2 regions of the Nonomuraea sp. C10 genome follow, and region 1 is predicted to be linked to the other one. Evidence: riboswitches for the same ligand, from Rfam matches in the RefSeq annotation. Region 1 holds a riboswitch; the other holds the start of a gene.
What was found. Region 1 has a riboswitch for S-adenosylmethionine ahead of thrC (threonine synthase). Riboswitches for the same ligand answer to the same signal wherever they lie in the genome.

Region 1 (15,597 bases):
TTCCACGGTGACTTCGGTAAGACCTTCGCCGGCGTCCCCGTCACCCAGCTGATGGCGGGCAAGTTCCAGGTCACGCTGAACCTCGCGTTCACCGCGCTGGTCATGGAGGCCATCATCGGCCTGCTGCTCGGCCTCTGGGCGGCGCTGCGCCGCGGCCGGGCCACCGACACCGCGATCCTGGCCTCGACGCTGCTGCTCATCTCGGTGCCGACCCTGGTCACCGGCTTCGTGCTGCAGCTGTGGCTGGGCGTCTGGCTCAAGCAGGTCACCGGGATCGAGTTCTTCCCCATCGCGGGAGTCGGCCAGGGCCTGCAGTCGTACCTGCTGCCGGGCTTCGTGCTGGCCGGCACGTCGATCGCGTACCTGACACGTCTGACCAGGACGAGTCTGGTCGAGACGCTACGCTCCGACTACATCCGCACCGCCACCGCGAAGGGCCTGTCGAGACGGCGGGTCGTGGGCAGACACGGGTTGCGCAACGCGCTGATCCCGATGGTCACCTATCTCGGAGCCGACCTGGGCGTGCTCATGGGCGGCGCCATCATCACGGAGACCATCTTCAACCTGCCGGGCATCGGCTTGCAGTTGTATCAGGGCGTTTACCTACGTGAGCAACCCATCGTCGTAGGTATCGTGACAATCCTGGTGCTGGTGTACATCGTGGCGAACCTGATCGTCGACATGCTGTACGCCGTGCTCGATCCGAGGATCCGCTATGAGTGAGACACCGCAGCTGGGCCAGGTCGGGCCGGCGTTCCCCGAAACCCAGTCGCTGACGGAGAACCAGCCGTCCCCGCCGGTCAAGCAGCCCAAGAAGAAGGAAGCGAAGCCGGCGAGCCTCTGGCGAGACGCCTGGTACGACCTGCGCCGCAGGCCGATGTTCATCTTCTCGCTGGTCCTGATCGCGATCCTGCTGGTCATGTCATTCTGGCCGTCGCTGTTCACCTCGATCAACCCGTTCGACGCGAAGACCTGCGAGCTTTCCACCGCTCGCCAGGGCCCGAGCGCCGGCCACATCTTCGGCCGCGACAACCTCGGCTGCGACGTGTACGCCAAGACCATCTACGGCGCCAAGAACTCGATCATCATCGGTGTCGCCACCACGGTGATCACGGCGCTGGTCGGTGGGCTGCTCGGCCTGCTGGCGGGCACCCGGGGCGGCTGGACCGACGTCCTGACGTCCCGCGTCACCGAGGTCTTCTTCGCCATCCCCTCCATCCTGGGCGCGCTGCTCATCACGGCGACGTTCCGGGACGCCGGGATCGGCATCTGGATCGTGGTGATCGCGCTCTCGGTGCTGGCGTGGCCGATGACCTTCCGCATCATGCGGGCGGCCGTCATCACCGCGAGAAGCCAGGACTTCGTGCTGGCGGCCAAGGCGCTGGGGGCCGGCCAGGCGCGCATCATGTTCCGGCACCTGCTGCCGAACGCGCTCGCGCCGGTGATCGTCGTCGCCACCATCAACCTGGGCGGCTTCATCGCGGCCGAGGCCGCGCTGTCCTTCCTGGGGGTCGGCGTGCAGTCGCCCGACATCTCCTGGGGCCTGATGATCGCCGACGCCCGGAACCGGTTCCTGGAGGCGCCGCTGCCGCTGGTGTTCCCGGCCCTGTTCCTGAGCATCACGGTGCTCGCGTTCATCATGCTGGGCGACGCCGTACGCGACGCGCTCGACCCGAAGCTCAGGTAGGAGGGGGGAAACATGAGCAAGACATCGCCGCACGCGTTGCCTGCCGAGGGAGGGCTGGGCAACGAGCCGCTGCTCGCGGTGGACGACCTGCACGTGGAGTTCGCCACGCGCGCCGGCCTGGTACGGGCGGTCAACGGGGTGAGCTACTCGCTCCAGGCGGGCGAGACCCTCGCCGTCCTGGGCGAGTCGGGTTCCGGCAAGTCCGTGACCGCGCAGGCGATCATGGGCATCCTCGACATGCCGCCGGCGCGCATCCCCAAGGGGGAGGTCCGCTTCAACGGCACCGACCTGCTCAGGCTCTCGGAGGAGGCGCGCACGCAGGTGCGCGGCCAGCGCATCGCGATGATCTTCCAGGACGCGCTCTCCGCGCTCAACCCGGTGTTCACCGTGGGCTGGCAGATCAGCGAGATGTTCCGGGTGCACCGCGGCATGGGCAAGCGCGACGCCATGAGGAAGGCCGTCGAGCTGATGGACCGGGTCCGCATCCCGGGCGCCAAGCAGCGCGTCAACGACTATCCGCACCAGTTCTCCGGGGGCATGCGGCAGCGCATCATGATCGCCATGGCGATCGCGCTCGACCCCGAGGTGCTGATCGCCGACGAGCCGACCACCGCGCTCGACGTGACGGTCCAGGCCCAGGTCATGGAGCTGCTCGCGGAGCTGCAGCGCGAGAGCAACATGGGCATGATCCTGATCACCCACGACCTCGGCGTCGTCGCCGACGTCGCCGACAAGATCGCGGTCATGTACGGCGGGCGCATCGTGGAGAACGCCTCCGTGCACGACATCTACAAGGCGCCTGCCCACCCCTACACCAAGGGGCTGCTGGAGTCGATCCCCCGGGTCGACCTCAAGGGCCAGGACCTGTACGCCATCAAGGGCCTGCCGCCCAACCTGCTCGACATGCCGACCGGCTGCGCCTTCCACCCGCGCTGCCCGTACCGGCAGGACAACTGCGTGACCGACAGCCCCCCGCTCTACGAGATCAGCGGCACGCGCAACAGCGCCTGCCACTACTGGAGGGAGGTCCTCGATGGCGACCAAGGGTGAGACGATCCTCGAGGTCCGCGATCTGGTGAAGCATTTCCCCCTCAACCAGGGGATCATGTTCAAGAAGCAGATCGGGGCCATCAAGGCCGTCGACGGCGTCTCCTTCGACCTCGCCAGCGGCGAGACGCTCGGCGTCGTGGGCGAGTCCGGCTGCGGCAAGTCCACCCTCGCCAAGGTGCTGATGGCGCTGGAGCGGCCCACCTCCGGCTCCGTCAAGATCAACGGTCGTGACATCGCCAAGGCCAAGGGCGCCGAGCTCAAGCGGATGCGGCGCAACATCCAGATGGTGATGCAGGACCCGTACACCTCGCTCAACCCGCGGATGACCGTCGGCGACATCGTCGGCGAGCCGTTCGACATCCACACCGAGGTGGCGCCGAAGGGCGACCGCACCCGCAAGGTGCAGGAGCTGCTGGAGGTCGTCGGGCTCAACCCCGACCACATCAACCGCTACCCCCACCAGTTCTCGGGCGGTCAGCGCCAGCGCATCGGCATCGCCCGCGGGCTGGCGCTCCAGCCGGAGATCATCGTTTGTGACGAGCCGGTCTCGGCGCTGGACGTGTCGATCCAGGCCCAGGTGATCAACCTGCTGGAGAGGCTGCAGAACGAGTTCAACCTGGCGTACATCTTCATCGCCCACGACCTGTCGGTGGTCCGCCACATCTCCGACCGGGTCGCGGTGATGTACCTGGGCAAGGTCGTCGAGCTCGGCAAGGACGTCGAGATCTACGACAAGCCCGCGCACCCGTACAGCCAGGCGCTGCTGTCGGCGGTGCCGGTCCCCGACCCCGAGGGCCGCGACCAGCGCGAGCGGATCATCCTCCAGGGCGACCCGCCGTCGCCGGCCAACCCGCCGTCCGGCTGCCGCTTCCGCACGCGGTGCTGGAAGGCGCAGGAGATCTGCGCGACGGAGGAGCCGCTGCTGCAGATCCGGCCGGGCACGTCCCACGAGAGCGCCTGCCATTTCGCCGAGACGCATGACGTGGTGCATGTGAACTAGCGGTGCGTGTCGTCGCCGCCGCCCTCGCGCCCTTCGGTGCGGGGGCGGTCGTGTCAGGGGGGAGCCCCGCCGCGGCTCCAGGGAACGGCTCGGCGACGATCGTGGTGGAGCAGGATGCGGGCCGACAGGGCCAGGGCCAGCGCCACCAGGCCCGCGATGACCAGGGCGCGGGAGCCCGGCGGGGGGCCGGACGGGTCCTCGCCGAAGTGCTCCGCGGGGAGCGGGGGCGGCTGGGTGGGGCCGGCCAGGCGTTCGGCCACGCGCAGCGCCAGGGCGGCGTCGGCGACGCCGTGGCCGTAGCCGGTGCTGTAGCCGCCGCGCGGGCGCTTCCTGGTGCCGAGCTCGATGGCCCGCCGCACGTGGTACGGCGACAGGTCCGAGTACGCGGATCTGATCAGCGCGGCGATGCCCGCGACCATGGCGGCGGCCGAGCTGGTGCCGTCGCCGACCACGTACCGGCGGGCGCCGTTGGCGGAGACGATGTCGACGCCGGGGGCGACGACCGAGAGGTAGTCCTGGCGGTTGGAGAACCCGGCGAGCCGGAAGTTCCTGTCGACCGCGCCCACGGCGATCACGCCGGGGTAGGCGGCGGGGAAGTTCTTCCTGTTGGTGCTCTCGCCGTCGTTGCCGGAGGAGGCGACCAGCACCGCGCCGTGGGCGACCGCGTACTGCACCGCCTCCTCCTCGGCGGCCGAGCCCTCCCAGGAGCCGCTGCCGCCGCCGAGCGACATGCTGATGACCTGGGCGCCCCGGTCGACGGCGTAGCGGATGCCCTTGGCGAGCGCGTCGTGGCCGCCGGCGCGCCGCTTGGCCCGCCGGGGATCGGAGTTCTCCAGCGTGACGCGTACCGACAGCACCTTGGCGGCGGGCGCGACGCCGAGCACGCCGCCGGCCTTGCCCTTGCCGTGGCCGTGGCCGGCGATGAGGCTGGCCATGGCGGTGCCGTGGTGGCCCCACACTCCGCCGGCCCGGCCGGCTCCTGTCAGGTCGGGGCCGTGCACGACGGAGCCGCGCAGGTCCTGGTGGTCGCCGCGGACCCCGGTGTCGAGCACCGCGACCAGCACGTTGTCGCCCTGGGTGACCCGCCAGGCGTCGTGCAGCCGCAGCGTGCCGAGCTGCCACTGCTTGTCTCTGGCGAGGGCGCCCATCTCGTCGTCCGCGGCGGCGGGCGTGGCCAGGCCGAGCTGGGACGACGGGAACAGCAGGAACAGGGACAGCAGCGCCGCCCGCAGGCGCGGCCGCCTCATCCGGTGAGGCCCCGGTGCAGCTCGGTGGCGAGCTGGCGGGCGAAACCACCGAGCCGGGGCACGGCCTGGTCACCCGGACGGAACGACCGTCCGTCCGCGTAACCGGCGGTGGTGGCGATCACGTACGGCGCGTGGGAGGCGATCAGGGTCCCGGTGAAGCACTGCCGCTCGCCGAAGCGTTCGGCGGGGCCGCCGGGGAAGGCGACCGGCCGCACGGCGGGCACGCGCAGGGGCCCGGCCGCGCCCGGGGGCACGGGCCGGGCCAGGACCGCGATGCCGGCGGTGGCGACGTAGGTGGCGGTGCTGTCGGCGTACGTGGCGCGCAGCGCGGTGACGCAGGCGGGCAGCGCGGGCTGGAAGGCGGCCGCGCAGGACGCCTCGGGCGCGACCCCGGCCAGCAGGTAGGTGACCTGTGCGCCGGACGGGCTGGTGCCGGGGACGGCGTACGGGAACACCCGCGTCACCGGCCAGGCACGCCAGCGCTCGGGCACCGGCGGCGCGGCGGGGCAACAGAACACGGACAGGAGGGCGAGCAGGAGCAGGGACAGCTGAAACACGTGAACCTCGAACGGGGGGAGGGGGCGCCCGATCTGCCGTGAATTCTGGCACGGGGTCAGGGCCTCAGTCCGACGGTTCAGTAAACAGTCCGATACGCCACGTAATTGGTGTTTGTTGGCTTTTGCGTTATACGGAGGGTGACAACCGGACATGCGCCCCCGGAGGCAGGCCGAGGCGCTGCGCCGCGTCGCCGGAGTTCACCGCGAACGCGATCAGGCCCGCCGAGTCCGCGAACGCCACCAGCTCACCGGGCGGGACCGCCGCGTACGTCTCCCGGTAGGGCATCGACAGCCGCCGCCGGCCCAGCGACACGCCGAGCGTGTCGCCCACCCGCAGCCCCAGCGCCTCCAGGTCGCCGGCCGTGATCGACAACTGCGTGTTGCCGTAGCGGTCGACCGAGACGACCTCGCCCTCGGCCGCGCCCTCGCGCAGCACGGACGTCGGCGCGGGCAGCGACACCAGCCTCTCCACCGGCACCCGCGGGCCCAGCTCGCGCGGCCGCAGCCCGTTGCTCAGCCGCCCGGCCACCGGCGCGAACACGTCACGGCCGTGGAACGTGGGCGATACCGGGTGCAGGAAGTGCTCGGCGTTGCTCAGCTCGTACGCCGCCCGCGCGCCGCCGCTGGCGCGCACCGCCCACGACAGCAGCCCGTTGTCCGGCCCCACGAACACCCGGCCGCCCGCCTCGACCGCGATCGCGCGCCTGGCGCCTCCCGCGCCCGGGTCGACCGCCCCGACGTGCACGCCCACGGGCATGTACGGGATCGTCTGGGCCAGGATCGCCGCGCCGCGCCGCACGTCACCCGCCGGGACCAGGTGGCACACGTCGATCACCCGGACCTCGGGGGCGATCCCGGCGATCACCCCGTGGCAGGCGGCGACATAACCGTCTTCGAGCCCGTAATCCGTGAGAAGTGTGATGACAGAGGTCACACTTAGTGACTGTACGTCTCTCAATCCGCCGTGAACAGCCGCACTCGGCACATTACGATGGCGACGGGCCGCCTGCGCGCGAAGCCATCGTCGCGCCGCCCGTTCCTGAGGAGGACACCATGGACACTGCACCGTCAAACGGTGACAGTGCCGACCAGAGGGCCGACCAGAGGGCAGAGGACAGGGCAGACCAGGACGACGCCCAGGAACCCGTCCACCGGCCCCTCACCGACCGCGAACTCGAGCTCCTCGCCTTCGAGCGCCACTGGTGGCGTTACGCGGGCGCGAAGGAGCAGGCCGTCAAGGAGACCTTCGGGTTCTCCGCCACCCGCTACTACCAGCTGCTCGGCGAGTTGATCGACCGTCCCGAGGCGCTGGCGCACGACCCCATGCTGGTCAAGCGACTGCGCAGGCTGCGCGCCGCCCGCCGGCGCGAGCGCTCCGCCCGCCGGCTCGGCATGCGCCCCTGACCGGCTGGGTACGGCAGGCGGCGTGAGCGACATCCCTGGAATGGAAGCGATACTGAAGGATCCGGCCGGCGCCGTGATCGGGCTCGACTTCGACGGCACCCTCTCGCCGATCGTGCCCGACCCCGACACCGCCGTCGTCCACCCCGGCGCGCCTCCGGTGCTGGCCGAGCTGGGCCGGCACGTGGGCGCCGTGGCCATCGTGACCGGACGGCCGCCGGCCAAGGTGCTGGAGCTGGGGCCCGCGCTCAAGGACGTGCCGGGCCTGGTCATCCTCGGCCACTACGGCTTCGAGCGGTGGGAGGACGGGCGGACCTCCGCGCCCCCGCCGCCGGCCGGGGTGCCGCGGGCCAAGGCGGAACTGCCGCTGCTGCTCGGCTCGCTGGGCGTGACCGACGCGGCGATCGAGGACAAGGGCCGCGCGGTGGCCGTGCACACCCGCCGCTGCGCGGACCCCGAGGGCACGCTGGCCCGGCTGCGCGAGCCGCTGGCCGCGCTGGCGGCCGAGCACGGCCTGGTCGTCGAGCCCGGCCGGATGGTGCTGGAGGTGCGGCCGTCCGGCATGGACAAGGGGCACGCGCTCGGCGCGTTCCTGACCGAGCGCTCCGCCAGGTCGGTGCTCTTCGTGGGCGACGACCTCGGCGACCTGGCCGCCTTCGACGCGGTCCGCTCGTCGGGCCTGCCCGGCGTGACCGTGTGCAGCGGCTCCACCGAGGTCACGGCGCTGGCCGAGCGGGCCGACATCGTCGTCGACGGCCCCGAGGGCGTGGTGGCGCTGCTCCGCGAGTTGACGTCCGCTTTCAGCCGATAGTGACCAGTTTGCAAGTGGGCACCCCTATGGTCCGGGCATGAGCAAGAAGCACCTCGCCGCCGTGGCCGTGGCCGCGGCGGCGGTCCTCGTGGCCCCCGCCTCCGCGGCCGCCGCCTCCACGACAGCCGCCTCGACCACCGCCGGCCCCGCCCAGGAACTGAAGCTGCGCAAGGGCCTGACCCTCTACATCCCGCTCAAGTGGGTGGTCCACCGGGTCGGCGCCGACCGGATCAAGGTGGTCACCGGACCCTGCGCCAACCCCAGGGGTGGCTTCTTCGCTCCCGGCTGCAAGAGCTTCTGGATCCTCGGCCCGAAGGCGATCAGGACGGGCGCCGAGGGCTTCGGCCCGTACGACGCCGGCAGGGGCGGCTACTACCCCGCCTCCGACGTGCAGAAGTGCCCGAAGAACGGCATGCTCCTGCGCGGCGAGCGGGTCGGCGCGCACAAGAAGGGCCTGCGCCAGGTCGGCCCCGGGCACAAGGCCCACTACCACGAGTTCACCACCCGCTGCCGCACCGGCAACGGGAAGAAGACCAGCGTCAGCTTCACCACCCGCGAGTGGTATCTGCCGAAGTCGCAGATCCTCGTGGTCGACGAGTGGAGCACCGGGAACCTCGCCGACACCCTGAAGTACGCCGACTGGAAGTGATCTAGGCGAGCGCGTCGAGCTGGGCGGCCAGCCACTTCTGCGGGGGCAGCGCGGTGGCGGCCGCCTCCAGCCGCTCCCTGCGGCGGGCGCGCTCCGCCTCCGGCATCACCAGCGCCGCGTGCAGCGCGGCGGCGGTGCCGCTGATGTCGTACGGGTTGACCACCAGCGCGTGCGCGCCCAGCTCCGCGCACGCGCCCGCCTCCCGCGACAGCACCAGCGCGCAGCGCGGCGACAGGATCGGGCCCTCCTTGGCCACCAGGTTCATGCCGTCGCGGATCGGGTTGACCAGCAGCACGTCGGCCAGCCGGTAGGCGGCCAGGGAGCGCGGGTAGTCGTCGTTGACGTTGAGGATCAGGGGGTTCCAGTCCTCGGTCGCGTACTCGTCCTCAATCTCCTGCGCGCAGCGCTGCACCGCCGCGGTGTATTCGCGGTATTCGGGCAGGTCGTGGCGGCTCGGGTAGGCGAAGGCCAGGTGGACGACGCGGCCGTGCCACTCGGGGTGGGCGTCGAGGAACTCCTTGTAGGCGAGCAGTCCGCGCACGATGTTCTTCGACAGCTCGGTGCGGTCGATGCGCACGATCAGCTTGCGGTCGCCGACCTCCTCCCTGATGGCCGCCATGTGCGACTCGACGTCGGGCTCGGCGGCGCGGGTCCACAGCGCCTTGCCGTCGACGCCCAGCGCGTGCACGCCGACGCGGGTGGTGCGGCCCTCGTACGTGATCGTCGCGGCCCGCTGGTCGACCTCGGCGCCCAGCACGGTCTCGCAGCAGTCCATGAACGCGCCCGCCCAGCGGCGGGTGAGGAACCCGGCGTGGTCGGCGCCCAGGACGCCCTCCAGCACCTCTCGCGCCACCTCGTCGGGCAGCAGCGAGAAGTATTCGGGCGGGGCCCACGGCGTGTGGCTGAAGTGCGCGATGCGCAGGTCGGGCCGCTCGGCGCGGAGCATCGCCGGGGTCAGCGTCAGGTGGTAGTCCTGCACCATCACCCGGGCGCCGTGAGCGGCTCCCTCCGCCAGCGCGAGCGCGAAGGCGCCGTTGTAGTCGCGGTAGGACTCCCAGTCGCGCCGGAACCGGGTGCCGAAGTGGGGCGCGTTCGGGATGTCGTAGAGCAGGTGGTTGACGAACCACAGCGTGGAGTTGGCCACGGAGTTGTAGGCCCGGTGGAAGGTGGCGGGCGCGATGTCGAGCATGCGCAGCGGGCCCGTCTCGTAGCCGGCGTGGTCGAGCCGGCCGCCGGGGGCCTGGCGGACGGCGCTGCGGTCGCCGTCGGACAGAGCCGCGCACACCCACAGCACGCCCTCGTCCCTGGCCACGCCGGACAGCCCGGAGACGAGACCGCCGCCGCCGCGTCTCATGGTGAGGACGCCGTCGTCGGACACGGTGAACGACACAGGGCCTCTGTTCGAGGCGAGCAGGACGCTGTTCATTTACGCTCCCTCCGACCATAGGATCCCAGCTATGGCGCTAGATGAGCACACCGAGGAACTCGCCCATGCCGCAGCCAGAGGCGATCATCGCTCACTCGGCGAGCTCCTGCGACGGATCGAGCCCGACGTGCTGCGGCACTGCGCTCGTATCCTGCCGTATCACCATGACGCCGAGGAGGCGGCCCAGGACACCCTGCTCGCGGTGGCGCGCAACATCGCCAGGTTCGAGGGGCGGGCCAGGTTCAGCACCTGGCTCCACATCGTGACCGCCAACTGCGCGCGCACCACGTACCGCTCGCTGAAGCGCAGGTCGGCGGAGCAGAGCTCCGACGAGCTGCTGACGCAGAAGCCCGACGTGCGGCGGGTCAGCGTGATCGCGGGCTCGCGGCTCGACCTGCTCGACGCGATGGAGGCGCTGGAGGCCGACAAGCCCGACCTGGCGCAGGCGCTGGTGCTGCGCGACATCGTGCAGCTCGACTACAGCGAGGTGGCCGAGCAGCTCAAGATCCCGCTCGGCACCGCCAAGTCGCGCATCCACCAGGCGCGCAAGTACGTGCAGGGTGTGCTGGGCGACGACTACCGGTGAGATCGTTCATCTCGGAAAGTGAGACGACTGTCCATGTCACGTGGTTGATTGGGTAGAGTCCGAGTCAGCAGCACCACACAACTGAACATTGCTCATCCAGAGGGGTGGAGGGACCGGCCCTGCGAAGCCCCGGCAACCCTCCCGGCTTGTGACTCGCGACCTGGCGAGGCCGACCGGGACAGGGTGCCAATTCCGGTCCGCGGTCAGGGTGGCCGCGGACGAAGATGAGGGAAGGCCTCGCTTCATGTCGCTCGACTTCGGTCCCGCCACTGCTCTCTCCTGCCGCGAGTGCGGCGCCCGCTATCCGCTCGGCCCCAACTTCGCCTGCGTCGAGTGTTTCGGGCCGCTGGAGGCGGCCTACGACTTCGGCGACGTCAAGAGGTCCGACATCGAGTCGGGCCCGGCCAGCATCTGGCGCTACCGTTCCCTGCTGCCGGTGCCCGCCGACGTCGCGAGCAAGCCCAACATGAACCCCGGCTGGACGCCGCTCGTCAAGGCGGGCAACCTGGGCCGGGCGCTCGGTCTCAAGTCCCTGTACGTGAAGGACGACTCGGGCAACCCCACCCACTCCTTCAAGGACCGGGTGGTGGCCATCGCCGTCGAGGCGGCCCGCAACTTCGGCTTCCACACGCTCTCCTGCTCCTCGACCGGAAACCTGGCCGGGGCCGTGACGGCCGCCGCCGCCAGGGCGGGCCTGGACGCGTGCGTGTTCATCCCCGCCGGGCTGGAGCAGGCCAAGATCGCCATGGCCCGCGTCTTCGGCGGCAGGCTCATCGGCATCGAGGGCACCTACGACGAGGTCAACCGGTTCTGCTCGGAGCTGATCGGGGACCCGATGGGCGACAAGTGGGGATTCGTCAACGTCAACCTGCGGCCCTACTACGCCGAGGGCTCCAAGACGCTCGCGTACGAGATCGCCGAGCAGCTCGGCTGGCGGCTGCCTGAGCAGATCGTCATCCCGATCGCGTCCGGCTCCCAGCTCACCAAGATCGACAAGGGCTTCAAGGAGCTGATCCGGCTCGGGCTGGTCGACGACACGCCCTACAAGGTCTTCGGGGCGCAGGCGCTCGGCTGCTCGCCGGTGTCGGCCGCCTACAAGGCCGGGCACGACGTGGTCCAGCCGGTCAAGCCCGACACCATCGCCAAGTCGCTGGCCATCGGCAACCCCGCCGACGGCCCTTACGTGCTCGACATCGCCCGGCGCACGGGCGGCGCCGTCGAGGACGTGACGGACGCCGAGATCGTGGCCGCCATCAAGCTGCTGGCCTCCACCGAGGGCATCTTCGCCGAGACGGCGGGCGGCGTCACGGTGGGCGTGCTGAAGAAGCTCGTCGAGACCGGGCAGCTCGACCCGGAGGCCGAGACCGTGGTGCTCAACACCGGCGACGGGCTCAAGACGCTCGACGCCGTCGCGGCCGACGCGCAGCCCACGGCCGTGATCCGGCCCTCCCTCGACGCGTTCCGCGCGACTGTCTGACAATCAGGAAAGGCGAGACCATAACATGAGCGTTTCTGTGCGGATTCCTACCATCCTGCGCACGTACACCGGGGGCAACGCGGAAGTGAGTGGGGAGGGCGCGACTCTCCGTGACGTCCTGGCCAAGCTCGATTCCGACTACCCGGGGATCGGCGCCCGCATTCTGGATGAATCGGGCAAGATTCGGCGTTTTGTTAACGTCTACGTGGGGGAAGAGGACGTCCGATTCGCCCAGGGTCTGGACACTCCGGCCCCTGAGGGCACGCAGATCTCCATCATCCCGGCCGTCGCGGGCGGCTGAGCCCCCCGCTCGGCGGAGCGATCGTCTGGAAGGCGCCCCATGTGGGCGCCTTCTCCCTTTTGTGGGAAATTCAACCTTGAACTACTCAGCTAGGGGTGAAATAAGGCTTTTGCGGATTGACTCTGTTGCCGACCGCCATGCCACAGGTATGGTCGAGTGCGATCGTCAGACGATATCCCCATAAGTCATGGCGATTGTGGGTCTCGCAGACGAATGGGCGAGATCCCTGAGCCCAGTAAGAGGAGTCGGAAGTGGCGCAGGGCACCGTCAAGTGGTTCAACGCGGACAAGGGCTACGGCTTCATCGCGGTAGACGGTGGTAAGGATGTATTCGTCCATTACTCGGCAATCATGATGGACGGGTATCGCTCTCTCGAACAGGGACAACGGGTCGAGTTCGAGATCACGCAGGGCCAGAAGGGGCCGCAGGCGGAATCCGTCCGCGCTGTCGCCTAGCTGGTGCGACCGGCAGCTCGCACGCCAGCGCAGTGCGTGTGACTGCCACCTCACATTGGGGTACGGCGGGCCGCCCGGGGCCCGCCGTACGGACACCTTCGACGGCGATCTGTTGACCTGGCCAGGTGTGGAGTCAGCTTGCACTCGACGGGGTAGAGTGCTAAACAGTCGTTGGCACTCTATGTTGATGAGTGCCAACGGGGATCGAGACGATGGGGCCTGCCGAACGGAGATGTGGGCCCACATGCCGTCGCGGGCGTCGGCTCGATCTCACCAGGACACCCTGCATCTGGGAGGTCTCGCCTAATGGCAGCCAAGATGATCGCGTTTGACGAGGACGCCCGGCGCGGTCTCGAGCGCGGGATGAACCAGCTCGCCGACGCGGTGAAGGTCACGCTGGGCCCGAAGGGCCGCAACGTCGTGCTGGAGAAGAAGTGGGGCGCCCCCACGATCACCAACGACGGTGTCTCGATCGCCAAGGAGATCGAGCTCGAGGACCCGTGGGAGAAGATCGGCGCCGAGCTGGTCAAGGAAGTCGCCAAGAAGACCGACGACGTCGCGGGCGACGGCACCACCACCGCTACCGTGCTCGCCCAGGCGCTCGTACGTGAGGGCCTGCGCAACGTCGCTGCCGGCGCCAACCCGATGGCCCTGAAGAAGGGCATCGAGGCGGCCGTGGAGCGCGTCAGCGAGGAGCTCTCCAAGCTGGCCAAGGACGTGGAGACCAAGGAGCAGATCGCCTCCACCGCCTCCATCTCCGCCGCCGACCCCGAGATCGGCTCGCTCATCGCCGAGGCGATGGACAAGGTCGGCAAGGAAGGCGTCATCACCGTCGAGGAGAGCAACACCTTCGGTCTGGAGCTGGAGCTCACCGAGGGCATGCGCTTCGACAAGGGCATGACGTCGATGTACTTCGTCACGGACTCCGACCGCATGGAGGCCGTGCTCGAGGACCCGTACATCCTGATCGTCAACTCGAAGATCTCGGCCAACAAGGACCTGCTGCCGCTGCTCGACAAGGTCGTGCAGTCCGGCAAGCCGCTCCTCATCATCGCCGAGGACATCGAGGGTGAGGCCCTGGCCACCCTGGTGGTCAACAAGATCCGCGGCCTCTTCCGCTCGGTCGCCGTCAAGGCCCCGGGCTTCGGCGACCGCCGCAAGGCCATGCTCGCCGACATCGCCATCCTCACCGGCGGCCAGGTCATCGCCGAGGAGGTCGGTCTCAAGCTGGAGAACGCCACCCTCGACCTGCTGGGCCGCGCCCGCAAGGTCGTGGTGACCAAGGACGAGACCACGATCGTCGACGGCGCCGGTGACGCCGACGCGATCGCCGGCCGGGTCAACGAGATCCGCGCCGAGATCGACCGCACCGACTCCGACTACGACCGGGAGAAGCTCCAGGAGCGCCTGGCCAAGCTGGCCGGCGGCGTGGCCGTCATCAAGGCCGGCGCCGCCACCGAGGTCGAGCTGAAGGAGCGCAAGCACCGCATCGAGGACGCCGTGCGCAACGCCAAGGCGGCCGTCGAGGAGGGCATCGTCCCCGGCGGTGGCGTGGCGCTGCTGCAGGCCGGCGCCAAGGCGTTCGACAAGCTGGAGCTGCCGGGCGACGAGGCCACGGGTGCGGCCATCGTGCGCAAGGCGCTGGAGGAGCCGCTCAAGCAGATCGCGGTCAACGCCGGCCTTGAGGGTGGCGTCGTGGTCGAGCGCGTCCGCAACCTCACCCCGGGTGAGGGCCTCAACGCGGCCAGCGGCGACTACGTCAACATGTTCGAGGCGGGCATCATCGACCCGGCCAAGGTGACGCGTTCGGCGCTGCAGAACGCCGCCTCGATCGCGGCGCTGTTCCTGACCACCGAGGCTGTCATCGCCGAGAAGCCGGAGAAGACCCCGGCCGCTCCCGCCGGCATGCCCGGCGGCGGTGACATGGACTTCTGATCGAGGGTTCTCGACCCGAGGTTCTCGCGAGCGGCCCGCGCCGGTGTTTCCGGTTCGGGCCGCTTCGCTTTTCCGACCGCCCTTATCGGCGGTTTTTCGGGTGCCGCCACTATCTGTAGAGAGCCGATAACGTTCTGATATACCTGGGCCGGCAGAAAACGATTAAAGGGACTTGACCCATCGCGACCACTGCGGTTGGGGCGCATAACCGGCGGCGGTCCAGGCGTGGTGGGCGAGCGTGTTGTCATGAAGGACCATCGCGTCGGCCCGGAACGCGCCGAAGGCGGCGAAACGCGTCTCGGCGGCGGCCAGCAGGGCGGTGGCGATGCCCTGGCGACGGTGAGCCGGATGGACGGCCAGGCGATAGAGATGGGCGCGCCACCCGTCCCAGCCCGCGATCAGCGTGCCGGCCAGCGCGCCGTCCAGCTCGGCCAGGAGCAGCGCCTGCGGGTCCCGCTCGACCAGCGCCCGCACCTTGCCGGCCGAGTCGTGACGGTCGGTGCCCTCGGCGGCGTGCAGCCAGAACTCCAGGACAGGTCCGACGTCCGCCAGGCCCCCCGGACGGATCGTTAGATCGCTCATGGGGGGAAGCTACCAATCCACCCGGATCCCCCGTATGGATCACGAGGTCTGCCAAAACGCGGCACCGCCCCCCGGAGGAGGCGGTGCGCTCGCGTGGTCAGATCCCGAAGTGCGGGACGATGTGGCCGCGCGCCAGGGTGTTGGCGGTGATGTTGAAGCCCACTACGGCCGGGCTGGTGTCGGTGTCGAGGCCGAGGGTGTCGACGCCGAGCGCGTGCACGGTGAACACGTAGCGGTGCGGGTCGCCGGGAGGCGGCGCGGCGCCGCCGTAGTCCTTGGAGCCGTAGTCGCTGCGGGCGTGCTTTGCGCCCTGCGGGAGACCCTTGAACTCGGGCGCGGTGCCGGCGCCCGTGGGCAGCTCGGTGACCGACGCCGGGATGTCGAACAGCACCCAGTGCCAGAAACCGCTGCCCGTGGGCGCGTCCGGGTCGAA
Region 2 (15,597 bases), 610 kb from region 1:
CGACGAAGACTACGCGGGCAAGGAGCTGCTCCTCGTGGGCGTGCTCAAGGGCGCCGTCATGGTGATGGCCGACCTGGCCAGGGCCCTGCACGTGCCGGTGCAGATGGACTGGATGGCGGTGTCGTCCTACGGCGCCGGCACTAGGTCGTCCGGTGTCGTGCGGGTGCTCAAGGACCTCGACACCGACATCATGAACCGCCACGTGCTGATCGTGGAGGACATCATCGACTCCGGCCTGACCCTCCACTGGCTGCTGGAGAACCTCAAGTCGCGCAACCCGGCCTCGCTGGAGATCTGCGCCGCGCTGCGCAAGCCCGACGCCGTCAAGGTGCCCATCGACGTCAAGTACGTCGGCTTCGACATCCCCAACGAGTTCGTCATCGGCTACGGGCTCGACTACGCCGAGCGTTACCGCAACCTCCCCTTCATCGGCACCCTCGCCACTCACGTCTACACCTAGAGATCGCTTGGATGGCCGTGAACCGCCGGGAACACAGCGGGCCGTGACGTACGTTGGTAGGGCAAGGCCGGTTGTAGCGGGCGGTCCCTCCGCGCGCTTGTCCGGTGTACCTTCTGACGACGGGAGGGTGACCGAGCGTCCCCTCCGGGTAGTCAGAAGTCGCGGCGTCGGGATGCCGCGGCCCCGGGTCCTGCCCGGGGTTCCAGGCCATGGTCAGGGAAGGGACGGGCCCGCCAGGGGTTCCGCATCGGATGGATCTCAAGCGATTTACACGTGGGCCACTGCTGTGGATCCTGGGCATCGTCGTGCTGCTCCTGCTCGTCACCCAATTGTGGAGCGGCGGGGGCAACTTCAAGCAGGCCGACACGTCCACGGTCCTCGAGCAGATTCGCACCGGCAACGTCAGCAACGCGAAGATCATTGACAAGGACCAGCGGATCGAGCTGACGCTCAAGAACGGCATCACGGTCAGGCCCGGCGACCAGCCCACCAAGATGATCCAGTCCGACTGGGTCACCGGCTACGGCGCCAAGCTGACCGACGACCTGCAGGCGCAGGTGCAGGCCGGCAAGACCGACAGCTTCACCACCGAGGTGCCGCAGGAGAACATCCTGCTCAGCATCCTGGTGAGCTTCCTGCCGATCGTCATCATCGTGCTGCTCTTCCTGTTCATCATGAACCAGATGCAGGGCGGCGGCAGCCGGGTGATGAACTTCGGCAAGTCCAAGGCCAAGCTGATCACCAAAGACACTCCCAAGACCACCTTCGCCGACGTCGCGGGCGCCGACGAGGCCATCGAGGAACTCCACGAGATCAAGGACTTCCTCCAGGCCCCGGCCAAGTTCCAGGCGATCGGCGCGAAGATCCCCAAGGGCGTCCTGCTCTACGGCCCGCCCGGCACCGGCAAGACCCTGCTCGCCCGCGCGGTCGCGGGTGAGGCGGGCGTGCCGTTCTACTCGATCTCCGGTTCCGACTTCGTCGAGATGTTCGTCGGCGTCGGCGCCTCCCGCGTGCGCGACCTGTTCGAGCAGGCCAAGGCCAACGCCCCGGCGATCATCTTCATCGACGAGATCGACGCCGTCGGCCGCCACCGCGGCGCCGGCCTGGGCGGCGGTCACGACGAGCGCGAGCAGACGCTCAACCAGCTGCTCGTCGAGATGGACGGCTTCGACGTCAAGGGCGGCGTGATCCTCATCGCCGCGACCAACCGGCCCGACATCCTCGACCCGGCCCTGCTGCGTCCCGGCCGCTTCGACCGTCAGGTCACCGTCGACCGTCCCGACCTGGAGGGCCGCAAGGGCATCCTCAAGGTCCACGGCCGCGGCAAGCCGTTCGCGCCCGACGTCGACCTCGACGTCATCGCGCGCCGGACCCCCGGGTTCACCGGTGCCGACCTGGCCAACGTGATCAACGAGGCCGCGCTGCTCACCGCGCGCGCCGACGAGAAGCTGATCACGATGGACATGCTGGAGGAGTCGATCGACCGGGTCATGGCCGGGCCTGAGCGCAAGACCCGCGTCATGTCCGACAAGGAAAAGAAGATGATCGCCTACCACGAGGGCGGTCACGCGCTGGTGGCGCACGCGCTGCCGAACTCCGACCCGGTCCACAAGATCACGATCTTGTCCCGGGGCCGGGCGCTCGGCTACACGATGACGCTGCCGATGGAAGACAAGTTCCTGGCCACCCGGTCGGAGATGATGGACCAGCTCGCGATGCTGCTGGGCGGCCGCGCGGCGGAGGAGCTCGTCTTCCACGAGCCCACCACCGGCGCCTCCAACGACATCGAGAAGGCCACCGCCGTCGCCCGCCGCATGGTGACCGAGTACGGCATGAGCGAGGCGCTGGGCGCCCGCAAGTTCGGCAGCGGCCAGGCCGAGGTGTTCCTCGGCCGTGAGATGGGCCACGAGCGCGACTACTCCGAGAAGATCGCCTCCACGATCGACGAGGAGGTCCGCCGGATGATCGAGACGGCTCACGACCAGGCGTGGGACATCCTGGTCGAGTACCGCGACGTGCTCGACAACCTGGTGCTCGAACTCATGGAGAAGGAGACCCTCTCCCGCGACATGGTGCTGGAGATCTTCTCTCCGGTGGTCGTCAAAGAGCACCGTCCGTCCTACGCGGGCTACGGCAAACGGCTCCCGTCCGACCGGCCGCCCATCCTGACCCCCAAGGAGCAGTACGGCAACGGCTCGCTCGGACAGGGCCACCAGGGCGCACTGCCTTCCGGAGACACTGCGTGAAAGCGCACGAAGTAGATTTCGGACGGATCGAGAAGGCCGTCCGCGAGATCCTCTACGCCATCGGCGAGGATCCCGACCGCGACGGCCTTCTCGAGACGCCCGCCCGGGTGGCCCGCGCCTACGCGGAGCAGTTCTCGGGCCTCGGGCTGACCCCCGAGGACGTGCTCAACAAGGTCTTCGACGTCGACCACGACGAGATGATCCTGGTCAAGGACATCGAGGTCTACTCGACCTGCGAGCACCACCTCGTCCCGTTCTACGGCCTGGCGCACGTCGGCTATATCCCCAACGAGCACGGCCAGGTCACCGGCCTGTCCAAGCTGGCCAGGCTGGTCGACGTCTACGCGCGCCGGCCGCAGGTGCAGGAGCGGATGACCTCGCAGATCGCCGACGGCATCATGCGGGTGCTGGAGCCGCGCGGCGTGATCGTGGTGGTCGAGGCCGAACACCTGTGCATGACGATGCGTGGTGTACGCAAGCCCGGCGCGAAGACGGTCACCTCGGCCGTCCGCGGCGATTTCCGTACCAGTGACAAGACGCGCGCCGAGGCGATGGCGCTGATCCTGGGGCGCTGACGGCTGGCGGCGCCGCGTGAGATCCGCGCGCGTTCCAAGCGCGAAGGGATCGTTATCCACAACGGGGCACCCGCGATATCGCCGGGTATGAGCGAGCGCCTAGGCTTGGGCACATGACGAGAGTGCCGGGGCTTGACGACGCCGACCGGTGCCTGGTCATGGGCGTGGTCAACGTGACCCCTGACTCGTTCTCCGACGGCGGCCTGTGGTTCGACGAGGCGGCGGCCATCCGCCACGGGTTCGAGCTGGTCGCCCAGGGCGCCGACATCGTCGACGTGGGTGGCGAGTCCACCCGGCCGGGCGCCTCCAGGGTGTCGCTCGACGAGGAGCTCGCCCGCGTGGTGCCCGTGATCGGCGCGCTGGCCGCGGAGGGTGTCCAGGTCAGCGTCGACACGATGCGGGCCGAGGTGGCCAAGGCCGCGGTCGAGGCCGGGGCGGTCCTGGTCAACGACGTGAGCGGCGGCCTGGCCGACCCGCAGATGCCGCGCGTGGTGGCCGCCGCAGGTGTGCCCTACGTGGTGATGCACTGGCGCGGCCAGAGCGAAGACATGCAGAGCCGCGCGGTCTACGAGGACGTCGTGACCGAGGTCTGCGAGGAGCTGGCCAAACGGGTGGAGCTGGTGCTCGCCGAGGGGGTCTCCCGCGAGCAGATCGTGCTCGACCCGGGGCTCGGCTTCGCCAAGAACGCCACCCACAACTGGGCGCTGCTGGCGGCGATCCCGCGCCTGACCGAGCTGGGCTACCCGCTGCTGATCGGGGCGTCCCGCAAGAGGTTCCTGGGGCGGTTGCTCGCCGACGCCGACGGCACGCCGCGCCCGTTCGACCGCAACGACGACGCCACGCTGGCGGTGACGGCGCTCGCCGCCCGTGACGGCGCCTGGTGCGTCCGGGTGCACACCGTAGGTCCGAATGCCGATGCCGTGCGCGTGGCAGCAGCATGGAAGAGAGCCGGAGCTGACACATGAGCGTCGACACCGCCGCGATCGAGACCATCAACCAGGAGTTCTATACCGCGATAGAAGACGCCGACCTCGATCGGATGACCGAGATCTGGGCCGAGGACGGCGTCGACGGCAAGGTCAGCTGCGTCCACCCGGGCTGGACCCTCCTGGCGGGCCGGTCGGAGGTGCTGCGGTCGTGGGCGTTGATCATGGCCAACACGACCTACATCCAGTTCGTGCTCACCGACGTCAACACCACCGTGCTCCGCGACGACGTGGCGGTGCTGACCTGCGTGGAGAACATCCTCACGGCGGGCGAGGAGGGCGAGTCCAGCTTCGCGGCCGGCAAGGTGGTGGCCAGCAACGTCTACATCCGCACCCCTCAGGGCTGGCGGCTGTGGATGCACCACGGGTCGCCGGTGCTGCAGAGCGACGACGACGAGGAGGAGGAAGGCGAGCTTGAGCACTGACCGGATCGCGCTGAAGGGCCTGCGGGCCCGCGGGAGACACGGCGTGCTGGCGGCCGAGCGGGAGCTCGGCCAGGAGTTCGTCGTGGACGTCACGCTCTTCCTCGACACCGCGCCCGCGGCCGCGGGCGACGACCTGGCCCTGACCGTCGACTACGGCGAGCTGGCGCAGGCGCTGGTGAAGGTGGTCGAGGGCGAGCCGGTCGCGCTGATCGAGACGCTCGCCCAGCGGCTGGCGGAGGTCTGCCTGGATAGGGAGCTCGTCGAGTCCGTGGAGGTGAGCGTGCACAAACCCGCCGCGCCGATCCCCCTGCCGTTCGGCGACGTGGTGGTGACGATCCAACGGAGGCGCCGATGAAGACCGTGCTAGCGCTCGGGAGCAACCTGGGCAGACGTTTCCAGACGCTGCAGGGCGCCGTGGACGCGCTGTTCGACGCGCCGGGTCTGGAGTTCGTGGCGGCCTCGCCGGTCTACGAGACCGATCCGGTGGGCGGCCCAGGGGGCCAGCGGCCCTACCTGAACGCGGTGGTGGTGGCGGAGACGACTCTCGAACCGCACACCCTGCTGGAGCGGGCGCAGAGCACCGAAGACGCCTTCGGCCGCGTCCGCCAGGAGCGGTGGGGGCCGCGCACGCTCGACATCGACCTGATCGTGGTGGGCGACATCGTCAGCGACGACCCGGAGCTGACGCTGCCGCACCCCATGGCGCACGAGCGGGCGTTCGTGCTGCTGCCGTGGGCGCAGGCCGACCCCGACGCGGAGCTGCCGGGCAAGGGCCGGGTCGCCGACCTGCTGGCGGGCCTCGACCAGCGGGGCGCGCGACTCCGTGAGGACCTGAAGCTGCAGAGGCCCGATTGAGACCGACCCGTCCCGGCCTGCTGGCCGTCGTCTTCGTCGTCGTCGCGCTGCTGACATGGCTGACCGTCCAGCAGTTCTACTCCCAGATGCCGCTGGTGCCGTGGACCGCGATCCCGACGGTGCTGCTGCTGGCCGTCGGCGAGGCCTACGCCGGGTGGATGACCCGGGCCAGGATCGCCCGCCGGCCCGGCACCAAACCGGTGGAGCCGCTCGCGGTGGCCCGGCTGGTCGCGCTGGCCAAGGCGTCCGCATACGGCGGGGCGGGGTTCGCGGGCCTGTTCGGCGGCTTCGTGCTGCACACGGCGACGGAGCTGGAGAAGGTGACGCCGCGGAGCGAGTTCTTCGTGTCCGGCGGCTCGCTGCTGGCCTGCGTGGTCCTCGTCTGCGCCGCCCTCTTCCTCGAACACGCCTGCCGCATCCCCGAGGACCACGAGGGTGACCGGCCCGAGTAGGAGCCGGTCACTTGTCGATGTCGCCCACCACGAAGAACATCGAGCCGAGGATGGCCACCATGTCAGAGACCAGGTGGCCGGGCAGCATCTCGCGCAGCACCTGGATGTTGCCGTAGGAGGCGGAGCGGAGCTTGAGCCGCCACGGGGTCTTGTCGCCCTTGGAGACCAGGTAGTAGCCGTTGATGCCGAGAGGGTTCTCCGTCCAGGCGTAGGTGTGGCCCTCCGGCACCTTGAGCACCTTGGGCAGCCGCTGGTTGATCGGCCCCCGCGGCAGTGAGCGGAGCCGGTCGACGCACGCGTCGGCCAGGTCGAGCGAGACCTTGACCTGCTCCAGCAGCACCTCGAAGCGTGCGTGGCAGTCGCCGGCGGTGCGGGTGACGACCCTGACGGGCAGCTCGGGGTAGGCGAGGTAGGGCTGGTCGCGGCGCAGGTCGACGTCGACGCCGGAGGCCCTGGCGATGGGGCCGCTGACCCCGTACTGCATGATCTGCTCGCGGGTGAGCACGCCGACGCCTCTGGTGCGGGCGAGGAAGATCTCGTTGTCGAGTATGAGGTTCTCGATGTCGGGGATCTTCGCGCGGACCTCGGCGACGGTCTGTGACACCCGGTCGAGCCACCCGTACGGGAGATCCTCCTTCAGGCCGCCGACGCGGTTGAACATGTAGTGCATCCGCCCGCCGGAGATCTCCTCCATGACGGCCTGGATGCGCTCGCGCTCGTCGAAGGCGTAGAAGATGGGCGTCATGGCGCCCATCTCCAGAGGGTAGGAGCCGAGGAACATCAGGTGGTTGAGCACCCGGTTGAGCTCGGCCAGCAGCGTGCGGGCCCACACGGCGCGGACGGGCGGCTCCATGCCGAGCATGCGTTCGGCGGCGAGCACCACGCCGAGCTCGTTGGCGAACGCCGACAGCCAGTCGTGGCGGTTGGCCAGCATGATGATCTGCCGGTAGTCGCGCACCTCGAACAGCTTCTCCGCGCCCCGGTGCATGTAGCCGACGATCGGCTCGGCGGTGGCGATGCGTTCGCCGTCGAGCGTCAGGCGGAGGCGGAGCACGCCGTGCGTCGAGGGGTGCTGGGGGCCGATGTTGAGGATCATGTCCTCGGTGGCCAGTTCCTTCGCCCCTGCGCCGATTCCCACCACGCGTTCCGTCATACGGCCCATGCTCTCACCGGATACCAGGTCAAGGAACGGGTGTGCCGGGGTCCGTCGTCCGAGGTCAAGGTACGGCAAGCACGCGCATCACCGGGCCGAGGCGGGGGAGGATTGTCTGGAACGGGGGAACAAGACGATGAAGAGGGTCATCTTTGATGTGGCTGCCCTGATCGCCAGGGTGGTGATCGGCGTCATCTTCGTGGCGCACGGGCTGCAGAAATGGACAGCGGGTCTGGGGGCCATCAGCGCCGGCTTCACCGAGATGGGCGTGCCGCTGCCCCAGGCGTCGGCCGCCTTCGCGACGATCGTCGAGGTGGTCTGCGGGGTGCTGCTGATCCTGGGGCTGGCGGTCCGGATCTCGGCGGCGCTGTTGCTGATCGACATGATCGGGGCGCTGCTCTTCGTGCACGCGGCCGGCGGGGTGTTCGTCACGGAGGGCGGCTGGGAGCTGGTGGCGGCCCTGGGCGCGGCCTGCCTGCTGCTGATCGCGCTGGGCGGCGGGCGCATCGGCCTCGACGGGATCATCCACGCGGTGCACAGGCGTCGCTCCAGGCGGGCCGCCGCGACCGAGCCCGCCTACGAGCCGGTGCCGGGCGGGCTCGACAACGCGCCCACCCGGCCCACGGTGATGGAGGAGCCGCAGCGCGACGTGCCCCCGCAGGGGAGCGGCGCGAGCGGCTTGGACGACCGCGACATGCGTGACGTCGACCGCCTGCTCGGCGACGAGCCGACCCGGCCCCACCCACGCAAGCCGTAGGAGTTACGGTCGCTGAGCGGGCCGCTCAGCGACCGGCCAGGTCGCGCAGCGCGGCGAGAAGACGGTCGACATGCTCTTCGGTCGTGCCGATGCCGATCGAGGCGCGCACGGCCGAGGCGGTGCCGTCCGCGCAGCCGCCGTCCTGCGTGCCGAGCAGGTGGCGGACGAAAGGGTGCGCGCAGAACTTGCCGTCCCGCACCCCGATCCCGTGCTCGGCCGACAGCGTCTCGGCGACCTCGCGCGCCGGGTGGCCGTCGACGGTGAAGGACACGATGCCGACGCGCGGGTGGCCGGGCCCCCACAGCGAGAGTTCCCGTACCCCGTCGATGGCGGCGAGGCCGGCACGCAGCCGGGCGAGCAGCCGCTCCTCCTCGCGGACGAGCGGGGTCCAGCCGGTGGCGGTGAGCGCGTCGCAGGCGGCGGCCAGCGCGATGGCGCCCAGCACGTTCGGGGTGCCCGCCTCGTGCCGCGGCTCGGGGTCGTCGTGCCAGTCGGCACCGTCCTCGCCGACGGCGCGCACCGCGCCGCCGCCCTTCAGGTACGGGTCGCCGGCGGCCAGCCAGTCACCGCGGCCGACCAGCGCCCCCGCCCCGAACGGCGCGTACAGCTTGTGCCCGGAGAAGGCCACGTAGTCCAGGTCGAGCGCGGTCAGGTTGAGCGGCCGATGGGGGACGAGCTGGGCGGCGTCCACCAGGATGCGCGCGCCGTGCCGGTGCGCGATGTGGGCCAGCGCGGCGACGGGCCAGAGCTCGCCGGTGACGTTCGAGGCGGCGGTCACGACCAGGAGCTTGGGTCCGTCGATCCCGGCCAGGGTGTCGTCGGCGGCGCGCACGGCCTCGCCGGGGAAGGCGGGCGGCGCCAGCCGGACCACCCGCTGCCACGGCAGCAGCGAGGCGTGGTGCTCGGTGTCGAAGACGACCACGGTGGTGCCTTCGGGCAGGCAGCGGGCGAGCAGGTTGGTGGCGTCGGTGGTGTTGCGGGTGAAGACCACCGCGTCGTCCGTGCGGGCGCCGACGAAGGCCCGTACGGTGTGGCGGGCCTGCTCGTAGCGGGCGGTGGTGAGCTGGGAGGCGTACCCGGCGCCGCGGTGCACGCTGGAGTAGGCCGGGAGCGCGGCGGCGACGGCGGCGCTGACCTGCTCCAGACAGGGGGCGCTGGCGGCGTAGTCGAGGTTGGCGTACCCGGCGAGCCTGCCGCCCTTGACCGGGACCCGCAGGTCGGCGCCGAGCACGGCGGGGATCGCACGCGCCGGACAGGGCTCCGGGTTCTTCTCGGGAGCGGTGCGGGCGGCGTCGAAGATCGTCAAAGTGGACACGGCATGCCTCCTCGGGCGTCATCGGACCCCAGGAGCAGCCACGGAGCCCGCGCTTGCCCGCCACCCTTCGTGGCGGACCAGGTCTTCACCCGGGGCACCCCGCCGCGGACGCGAGGGTTGCCGGCCAGCGAGCCGGGGCTTGGCGCTGGCACTCATGACCTACGTGCCGGACTATAACCGATGATTCATCCGGATCGCGAACTTCTCCGGACTTCTGCTCGTTGGGCGGTGGTACGTTCCCCCACCGAAAGTAGGCGGCGATGCTTGACTGGGTGTCCAACCCGGAGATCTGGATAGGGTTCCTCACCCTGGTGACCCTGGAGATCGTCCTGGGCATCGACAACATCATCTTCATCTCCATCCTGGCAGGGAAGCTGCCTCCCGAGCAGCGCGACCGGGCGCGGGTGGTGGGCCTGGCCGCGGCGCTGGTGATGCGGCTGCTCCTGCTGCTGGCGCTGTCGTGGGTGGTCCGGCTCACCGCGCCGCTGTTCGAGGTGCTCGGTCATGAGATATCGGGACGAGATCTCATCCTGCTGCTGGGCGGGCTGTTCCTGCTGGCCAAGAGCGTCACCGAGATCAGCCACACGATGGACGGGCCCAGCAAGGACGGCAAGTCGGCGGCCGTCGTCTCGTTCACGTCGGTCATCGTGCAGATCATGCTGCTCGACATCGTGTTCTCGCTCGACTCGGTGATCACCGCCGTGGGCATGGTCGACGAACTCGGGGTGATGATCGCGGCCGTGGTCGTGGCGGTGGCGGTGATGCTGTTCGCCTCCGGGCCGATCAGCCGGTTCGTCGACGCGCATCCGAGCATCAAGATGCTGGCGCTGGCGTTCCTGGTGCTGATCGGGGTGATGCTCGTGGCCGAGGGTCTCGACCAGCACATCCCGAAGGGCTACATCTACTTCGCGATGGCGTTCTCGGTCGTCGTCGAGCTGCTCAACATCCGGGTGCGGAGCAGGAAGAACAAGCAGGTGGAGGAAGCTCCTACTATGCAATAGTGCGCTTTGATCCCTGGAATCCGGATTTCGTGGCCCATCCCTACGACGTCTACGCCGAGCTGAGGCGGGAGGCCCCCGTCAGCTACTTCGAACCCGCCGACCAGTGGCTGATCGCCCGCCACGCGGATGTGGACGAGCTGCTGCGTGACCGCAGGCTCGGCCGTTCCTATCTGCACGTGGCCACGGACGAGGAGTTCGGCAGGCCACCGGAGCCGGAGTTCCAGGAGCCGTTCTGGCGGGTGGTCCGCGCCGGCATGCTCGACGTCGAGCCGCCGGTGCACACCCGGCTGCGCCGCCTGGTGTCCAAGGCGTTCACCCCGCGCATGGTCGAGTCGCTGCGGCCGCGCGTGCGGGCCATCGCTGAAGGGCTCGTGGACGCGTACGTGGAGAAGGGCGGCGGAGATCTGATCGCGGAGGTCGCCGAGCCGCTGCCGGTGACGGTCATCGCGGAGATGCTGGGCATCCCCGAGCGGGACCGTCACCTGCTGCGGCCCTGGTCCTCGGACATCTGCCTGATGTACGAGCTCAACCCGAGCGAGGAGATGCAGCACACCGCGGTCAGGGCGGCGGACGAGTTCGCCGAGTACCTCAGAGGGCTGGCCCGCGAGCGGGCGGGGAAGCCGGGCGACGACCTGATCAGCGCGCTGGCGGGGATCCCCGAGCTGACCGAGGACGAGCTGATCGGCACCTGCGTGCTGCTGCTCAACGCCGGTCACGAGGCCACCGTGAACGCCACCGGCAACGGCTGGTGGGCGCTGTTCAGGAACCCGGACGAGCTGGCCCGGCTGCGCGCGGACCGCTCGCTGCTGCCCACGGCGATCGAGGAGGTGCTGCGCTGGGACACCCCGGCGCAGATGTTCGAGCGCTGGGTCCTGGAGGACATCGAGGTCGGCGGCGTGCGGATCCCGCGCGGGGCCGAGGTGGCGCTGCTGTTCGGCTCGGCCAACCGCGACCCCGAGGTGTTCGACGACCCCGACCGGTTCGACGCGGGCCGCAAGGACAACCCGCACATCTCGTTCGGCCTGGGCATCCACTACTGCCTGGGCGCGCCGCTGGCCAGGATCGAGATGGTCGAGTCGTTCGGCGCGCTGCTCGACCGGGCGCCGGCGCTGGAGCTTGTCAGGGAGCCGGAGTGGAAGCCGGGCTACATCATCCGGGGGCTGCAGGGCCTGGAGCTGAGAACGCGCTGACGCCGGGTCACCGGCGCTGGCAGAGCCAGCCGAACCCGCCCAGGCCCGCCGGATCGATCAGCTCGGCCTCCTCGGAGGCCCGGGCGAGCGCCCGGAGATAGCCCGGAGGATCGGTTCGGGCCAGGTCGAGGGAGGGGCGGGCGCCGGTGACGCCCAGCTCGCGCAGCGCGGCACGCTGTGTGGACAAGGCTGTGGATATCGCGCCCGCCCGCCGCCCGGCCTCGGCGCACGCGTCGAGCGCGACGTGCGCGGTGATGTCGCAGGTCCCGTCGGGGATCGGGGAAACGACCGCGCCGTCGCGATATCCGGTGAGCGTGCCGCAGCGCGGCCGGTTATCCACAGGGTGTGCATAATCGACGGCGACGGCCCGCCCCTGGTCGAGCCGCGCCAGGACCGCCGCCCAGGCCGCGTCGCGGGTGCGGCCGATCTCGGCTCTCGTGCCGACGCACGACAGCGGCCACCACCGTTTCAGCCACTCCAGATCGGCCGCCGGCGGCTCGCCGCCCAGCCGCTCCTCGCCGGTCTCGGTGTCGACCAGGACCAGCCGCGGCCCGTCGGCGGTCTGCTCGGCGACGTCCAGCGGGACGTTGTCGAGCCACTCGTTCGCGATCACCAGGCCGCGCACGCCGGAGGGGATCCGGGCGGACCACCCGATCTCCTCGGGAAGATCGTCCGGCCGGGGGGACAGGTCGACGGCCGTGACCCGCAGCCTGGCCCGCAGCCCGCGGCCGGCCATGGCCAGCACGTGGCGGACCAGCACGCCTTCGCCCGCGCCGACGTCGACGAGGTCGATCCCGGCGGGGGCGCCGAGCTCGGCGTCGACCTCGCGCAGCAGGGCCAGCACCGCCTCGGCGAACGCCGGTGACGCGACGACCGAGGTGCGGAAGTGGCCGGACGGGCGTTCGCGAAGGTAGAAGCCGCCCTCGCCGTACAGCGCGCGCTGAGTGGCGGCGCGCCAGGTGAGCCACATGTCTGGACTATCTCACGATGGACACGGGGCCCGGACCGGATCCGGGCCCCGCCATGACCGCCAGTCGGCGTGGCGGCCATGCGCACCGCCCAAGAGGCCCCTGACACAGTGCGGGCGTCGGGTCTCGTTGGACTCGGCGCCCGCTCCCAGCGGTGAACCCCTCTCCTCATCTCATCCGACAGGGGGTGCACCGGTTCACCTGCCCTTGTCCCTTTTGTCGGTAACGCAACATGCAGCAAAACCCCGGTCATCTCTTCTTGCCGGTGCGCCGGTTACCCTGGTCGGCAGTGCCATCAGGTCGACGGGGGGTGTGACGTCATGGAGGCAGCCGATCGCCCGGCCCGCCTGGCCGTCGGCGTGCTGGGAGCGGGCAAGGTCGGCTCCGCGCTCGGCTCCGCGCTGGCGCAGGCCGGCCATCGCGTCGTCGCCGCGAGCGGCGTCTCCGACGCCTCCCAGCGATGGGCCGCGGCCAGGCTCGGGGTCGAGCCGGTGCGGCCCGACCAGGTGGTGGCGGCGGCCCAGCTCATCCTGCTCACCGTGCCCGACGACGCGCTGCCCGACCTCGTGGGCGGCCTGGCCGCCACCGGCGCCGACCTGCACGGCAAGATCCTCGTCCACTGCAGCGGCGCGTACGGGCTGTCCGTGCTCGACCCGGCCGCCCGCAAGGGCGCGCTGCCGCTGGCGCTGCACCCGGTGATGACCTTCACCGGCCGCGACGACGACCTCAACCGCATCACCGGCTGCTCCTTCGGCGTCACCGCCCCCGAGCCGCTGCGGCCGATCGCCGAGGCCCTGGTCATCGAGATGGGCGGGGAGCCGGTCTGGATCGCCGACGCCGACCGCCCGCTCTACCACGCGGCCCTGGCCAACGCCTCCAACCACATGGTGACGCTCATCGCCGAGTCGGAGGAACTGCTCGGCCGCATCGGCGTCGACCACCCGGGCCGGATGCTCGGGCCGCTGCTCGGCGCCGCGCTCGACAACGTGCTCAGGCTCGGCCTGTCGGCCCTGACCGGGCCGGTCGTGCGCGGCGACGCCGGCACCGTGCGCAAGCACGTCGACGCGCTGATCCTGGCCGCCCCCGAGGCGGCCGACGCCTACGTGGCGCTGGCCAGGCTCACGGCCGACCGGGCGCTGGCGGCCGGGCTGCTGAAACCGGAGGAGGCGGAGCGGCTCCTCGACGCGCTGGGTGGCAACATATGGACCTGACCGTGACCCGCGACGGGCATGGATCCGTTCTCGGAGGCAGCGCATGGACCTCATCCTCGCCAGGAACCGCACCGATCTGATCAAGGCCCGCGGTGGCGGCACCCTCGCCCTCGTCCCCACCATGGGAGCCCTGCACGAAGGGCACCGCTCGCTCATCAGGCTGGCCCGCGACCGCGCCGACCACGTCGTCGTCAGCGTCTTCGTCAACCCGCTGCAGTTCGGGCCCGGGGAAGACTACTCCCGCTACCCGCGCACCTTCGACGCCGACCTGGCGGCGTGCCGCGAGGAGGGCGTGGACGTGGTGTTCGCCCCGGCGGCGGGCGACATGTACCTCCCCGACCGCCAGGTGAGCGTGTGCGCGGGCGAGATGGGGCGGATCGTCGAGGGCGCCTCCAGGCCGGGCCACTTCGACGGCATGCTGACCGTGGTGCTCAAGCTGTTCAACCTGGTGCGGCCGGACGTCGCGGTGTTCGGGCAGAAGGACGCCCAGCAGCTGTCCATGATCCGCCGCATGGTCGCCGACCTGGACGTGCCCGTGGAGGTCGTCGGCGCGCCGACCGTCAGGGAGCCCGACGGCCTGGCCCTGTCGAGCCGCAACCGCTACCTGTCGGCCGGCGAGCGCCGGGTGGCGCTGGCGCTGTCGCGCGCCCTGCGCGCCGGAGCGGGGGAGCCGACCCCGGCCCGGGTCCGCGCCGCGGCCTCGAAGGTGCTCGCCGAGGCCCCGCCGGAGCTGGAGCTCGACTACCTGGTGCTGGTGGATCCGGCCACCTTCACGGAGGTCTCCGACCCGTACGAGGGAGAAGCGGTTCTCGCGGTGGCCGCGAAGGTCGGCGCGACCAGGCTGATCGACAACATGGTGGTGCGGCTGGGCCGGTAGCGGCCCCCGGGGCGCGCGCATACTCGGTCAGGCATTATCGTCATATTGACGAAATAGCCCCGATTGAGGAGGGCCCATGAGTGCACCGGCGATCCCCCTGCGGCTGGCGGCGCCCGATCCGGGCTGGACCGCCGAGGCCGACCTGGTCGTCGTCGGATCCGGGATCGCCGGGCTCACCGTGGCGCTGCGCCACGCCGAGCTGGCCCCGGCCGAGCGGGTCCTGGTCGTCACCAAGGACGTGCTCTCCTCCGGCTCCACCCGATGGGCGCAGGGCGGCATAGCCGCCGTCCTCGACCCCGGCGACAGCCCGGACGAGCACCTCAACGACACGCTGCTGGCCGGGGTCGGGCTGTGCGACACGCGGGCCGTGCGCACGCTGGTCACCGAGGGACCGGGAGCGCTGCGGCGGCTGATGGACCGCGGCGCCCGCTTCGACCGCACCCCCGACGGCCGGCTCCAGCTCACCCGCGAGGGCGGTCACCGGCGCGACCGCATCGTGCACGCGGGCGGCGACGCCACCGGCGCCGAGGTGCAGCGGGCGCTGGTCGAGGCGGTACGCGCGAGCGGCATCGAGGTGATCGAGCACGCGCTCGTCCTCGATCTGCTGAAGGACGCCGCGGGCCGGGCCACCGGCGTCACCCTGCACGTCATGGGCGAGGGCGCGCGCGACGGCGTGGGCGCGGTGCGGGCCCGCGCGGTCGTGCTCGCCACCGGCGGCATGGGCCAGGTCTACGCGGCCACCACCAACCCGGTCGTGTCCACGGGCGACGGGGTGGCGCTGGCGCTGCGGGCCGGCGCGGTGGTGCGCGACCTGGAGTTCGTCCAGTTCCACCCGACCGTGCTGTGGCTGGGCGAGGACTCGACCGGGCAGCAGCCGCTGATCTCCGAGGCGGTCAGGGGAGAGGGCGCGTTCCTGGTCGACCACGAGGGCGACAGGTTCATGACCGGCGTCCACGAACTGGCCGACCTGGCGCCGCGCGACGTGGTGGCCAAGGCGATCATGCGGGTGATGCGGGAGACCGGGCGCGACCACGTCTTCCTCGACGGCCGCCACTTCGGGCCGGACAAGTGGCGGACCAGGTTCCCCACCATCGAGGCCGTCTGCCGCGCCCACGGCATCGACCCG

Region 2: linked by a shared signal. The riboswitch ahead of FR742_RS35255 (aminotransferase class V-fold PLP-dependent enzyme) and the one ahead of thrC (threonine synthase) in region 1 are both predicted to bind S-adenosylmethionine.

What each region holds. Positions count from the first base shown of each region.
Region 1 covers NZ_VPFF01000003.1:196,162-211,758, reverse strand. The annotation lists gene FR742_RS32455 (ABC transporter permease) at 1-723, shown strand, start outside; gene FR742_RS32450 (ABC transporter permease) at 716-1,687, shown strand; gene FR742_RS32445 (ABC transporter ATP-binding protein) at 1,700-2,737, shown strand; gene FR742_RS32440 (ABC transporter ATP-binding protein) at 2,721-3,737, shown strand; gene FR742_RS32435 (S8 family serine peptidase) at 3,791-4,984, opposite strand; gene FR742_RS32430 (hypothetical protein) at 4,981-5,541, opposite strand; gene FR742_RS32425 (S-adenosyl-l-methionine hydroxide adenosyltransferase family protein) at 5,669-6,475, opposite strand; gene FR742_RS32420 (DUF3263 domain-containing protein) at 6,595-6,945, shown strand; gene otsB (trehalose-phosphatase) at 6,986-7,753, shown strand; gene FR742_RS32410 (hypothetical protein) at 7,791-8,402, shown strand; gene FR742_RS32405 (trehalose-6-phosphate synthase) at 8,404-9,828, opposite strand; gene FR742_RS32400 (RNA polymerase sigma factor) at 9,860-10,414, shown strand; SAM riboswitch class I at 10,504-10,645, shown strand; gene thrC (threonine synthase) at 10,659-11,891, shown strand; gene FR742_RS32390 (MoaD/ThiS family protein) at 11,917-12,192, shown strand; gene FR742_RS32385 (cold-shock protein) at 12,444-12,647, shown strand; gene groL (chaperonin GroEL) at 12,954-14,582, shown strand; gene FR742_RS32375 (GNAT family N-acetyltransferase) at 14,745-15,164, opposite strand; gene FR742_RS32370 (YbhB/YbcL family Raf kinase inhibitor-like protein) at 15,262-15,597, opposite strand, start outside.
Region 2 covers NZ_VPFF01000003.1:802,766-818,362, reverse strand. The annotation lists gene hpt (hypoxanthine phosphoribosyltransferase) at 1-460, shown strand, start outside; gene ftsH (ATP-dependent zinc metalloprotease FtsH) at 712-2,706, shown strand; gene folE (GTP cyclohydrolase I FolE) at 2,703-3,281, shown strand; gene folP (dihydropteroate synthase) at 3,440-4,246, shown strand; gene FR742_RS35285 (nuclear transport factor 2 family protein) at 4,243-4,692, shown strand; gene folB (dihydroneopterin aldolase) at 4,682-5,047, shown strand; gene folK (2-amino-4-hydroxy-6-hydroxymethyldihydropteridine diphosphokinase) at 5,044-5,547, shown strand; gene FR742_RS35270 (DUF3180 domain-containing protein) at 5,544-5,999, shown strand; gene FR742_RS35265 (NADH-quinone oxidoreductase subunit D) at 6,007-7,152, opposite strand; gene FR742_RS35260 (DoxX family protein) at 7,289-7,909, shown strand; gene FR742_RS35255 (aminotransferase class V-fold PLP-dependent enzyme) at 7,935-9,224, opposite strand; SAM riboswitch class IV at 9,269-9,384, opposite strand; gene FR742_RS35250 (TerC family protein) at 9,485-10,225, shown strand; gene FR742_RS35245 (cytochrome P450) at 10,225-11,415, shown strand; gene FR742_RS35240 (SAM-dependent methyltransferase) at 11,423-12,385, opposite strand; gene FR742_RS35235 (Rossmann-like and DUF2520 domain-containing protein) at 12,704-13,594, shown strand; gene panC (pantoate--beta-alanine ligase) at 13,638-14,471, shown strand; gene FR742_RS35225 (L-aspartate oxidase) at 14,548-15,597, shown strand, end outside.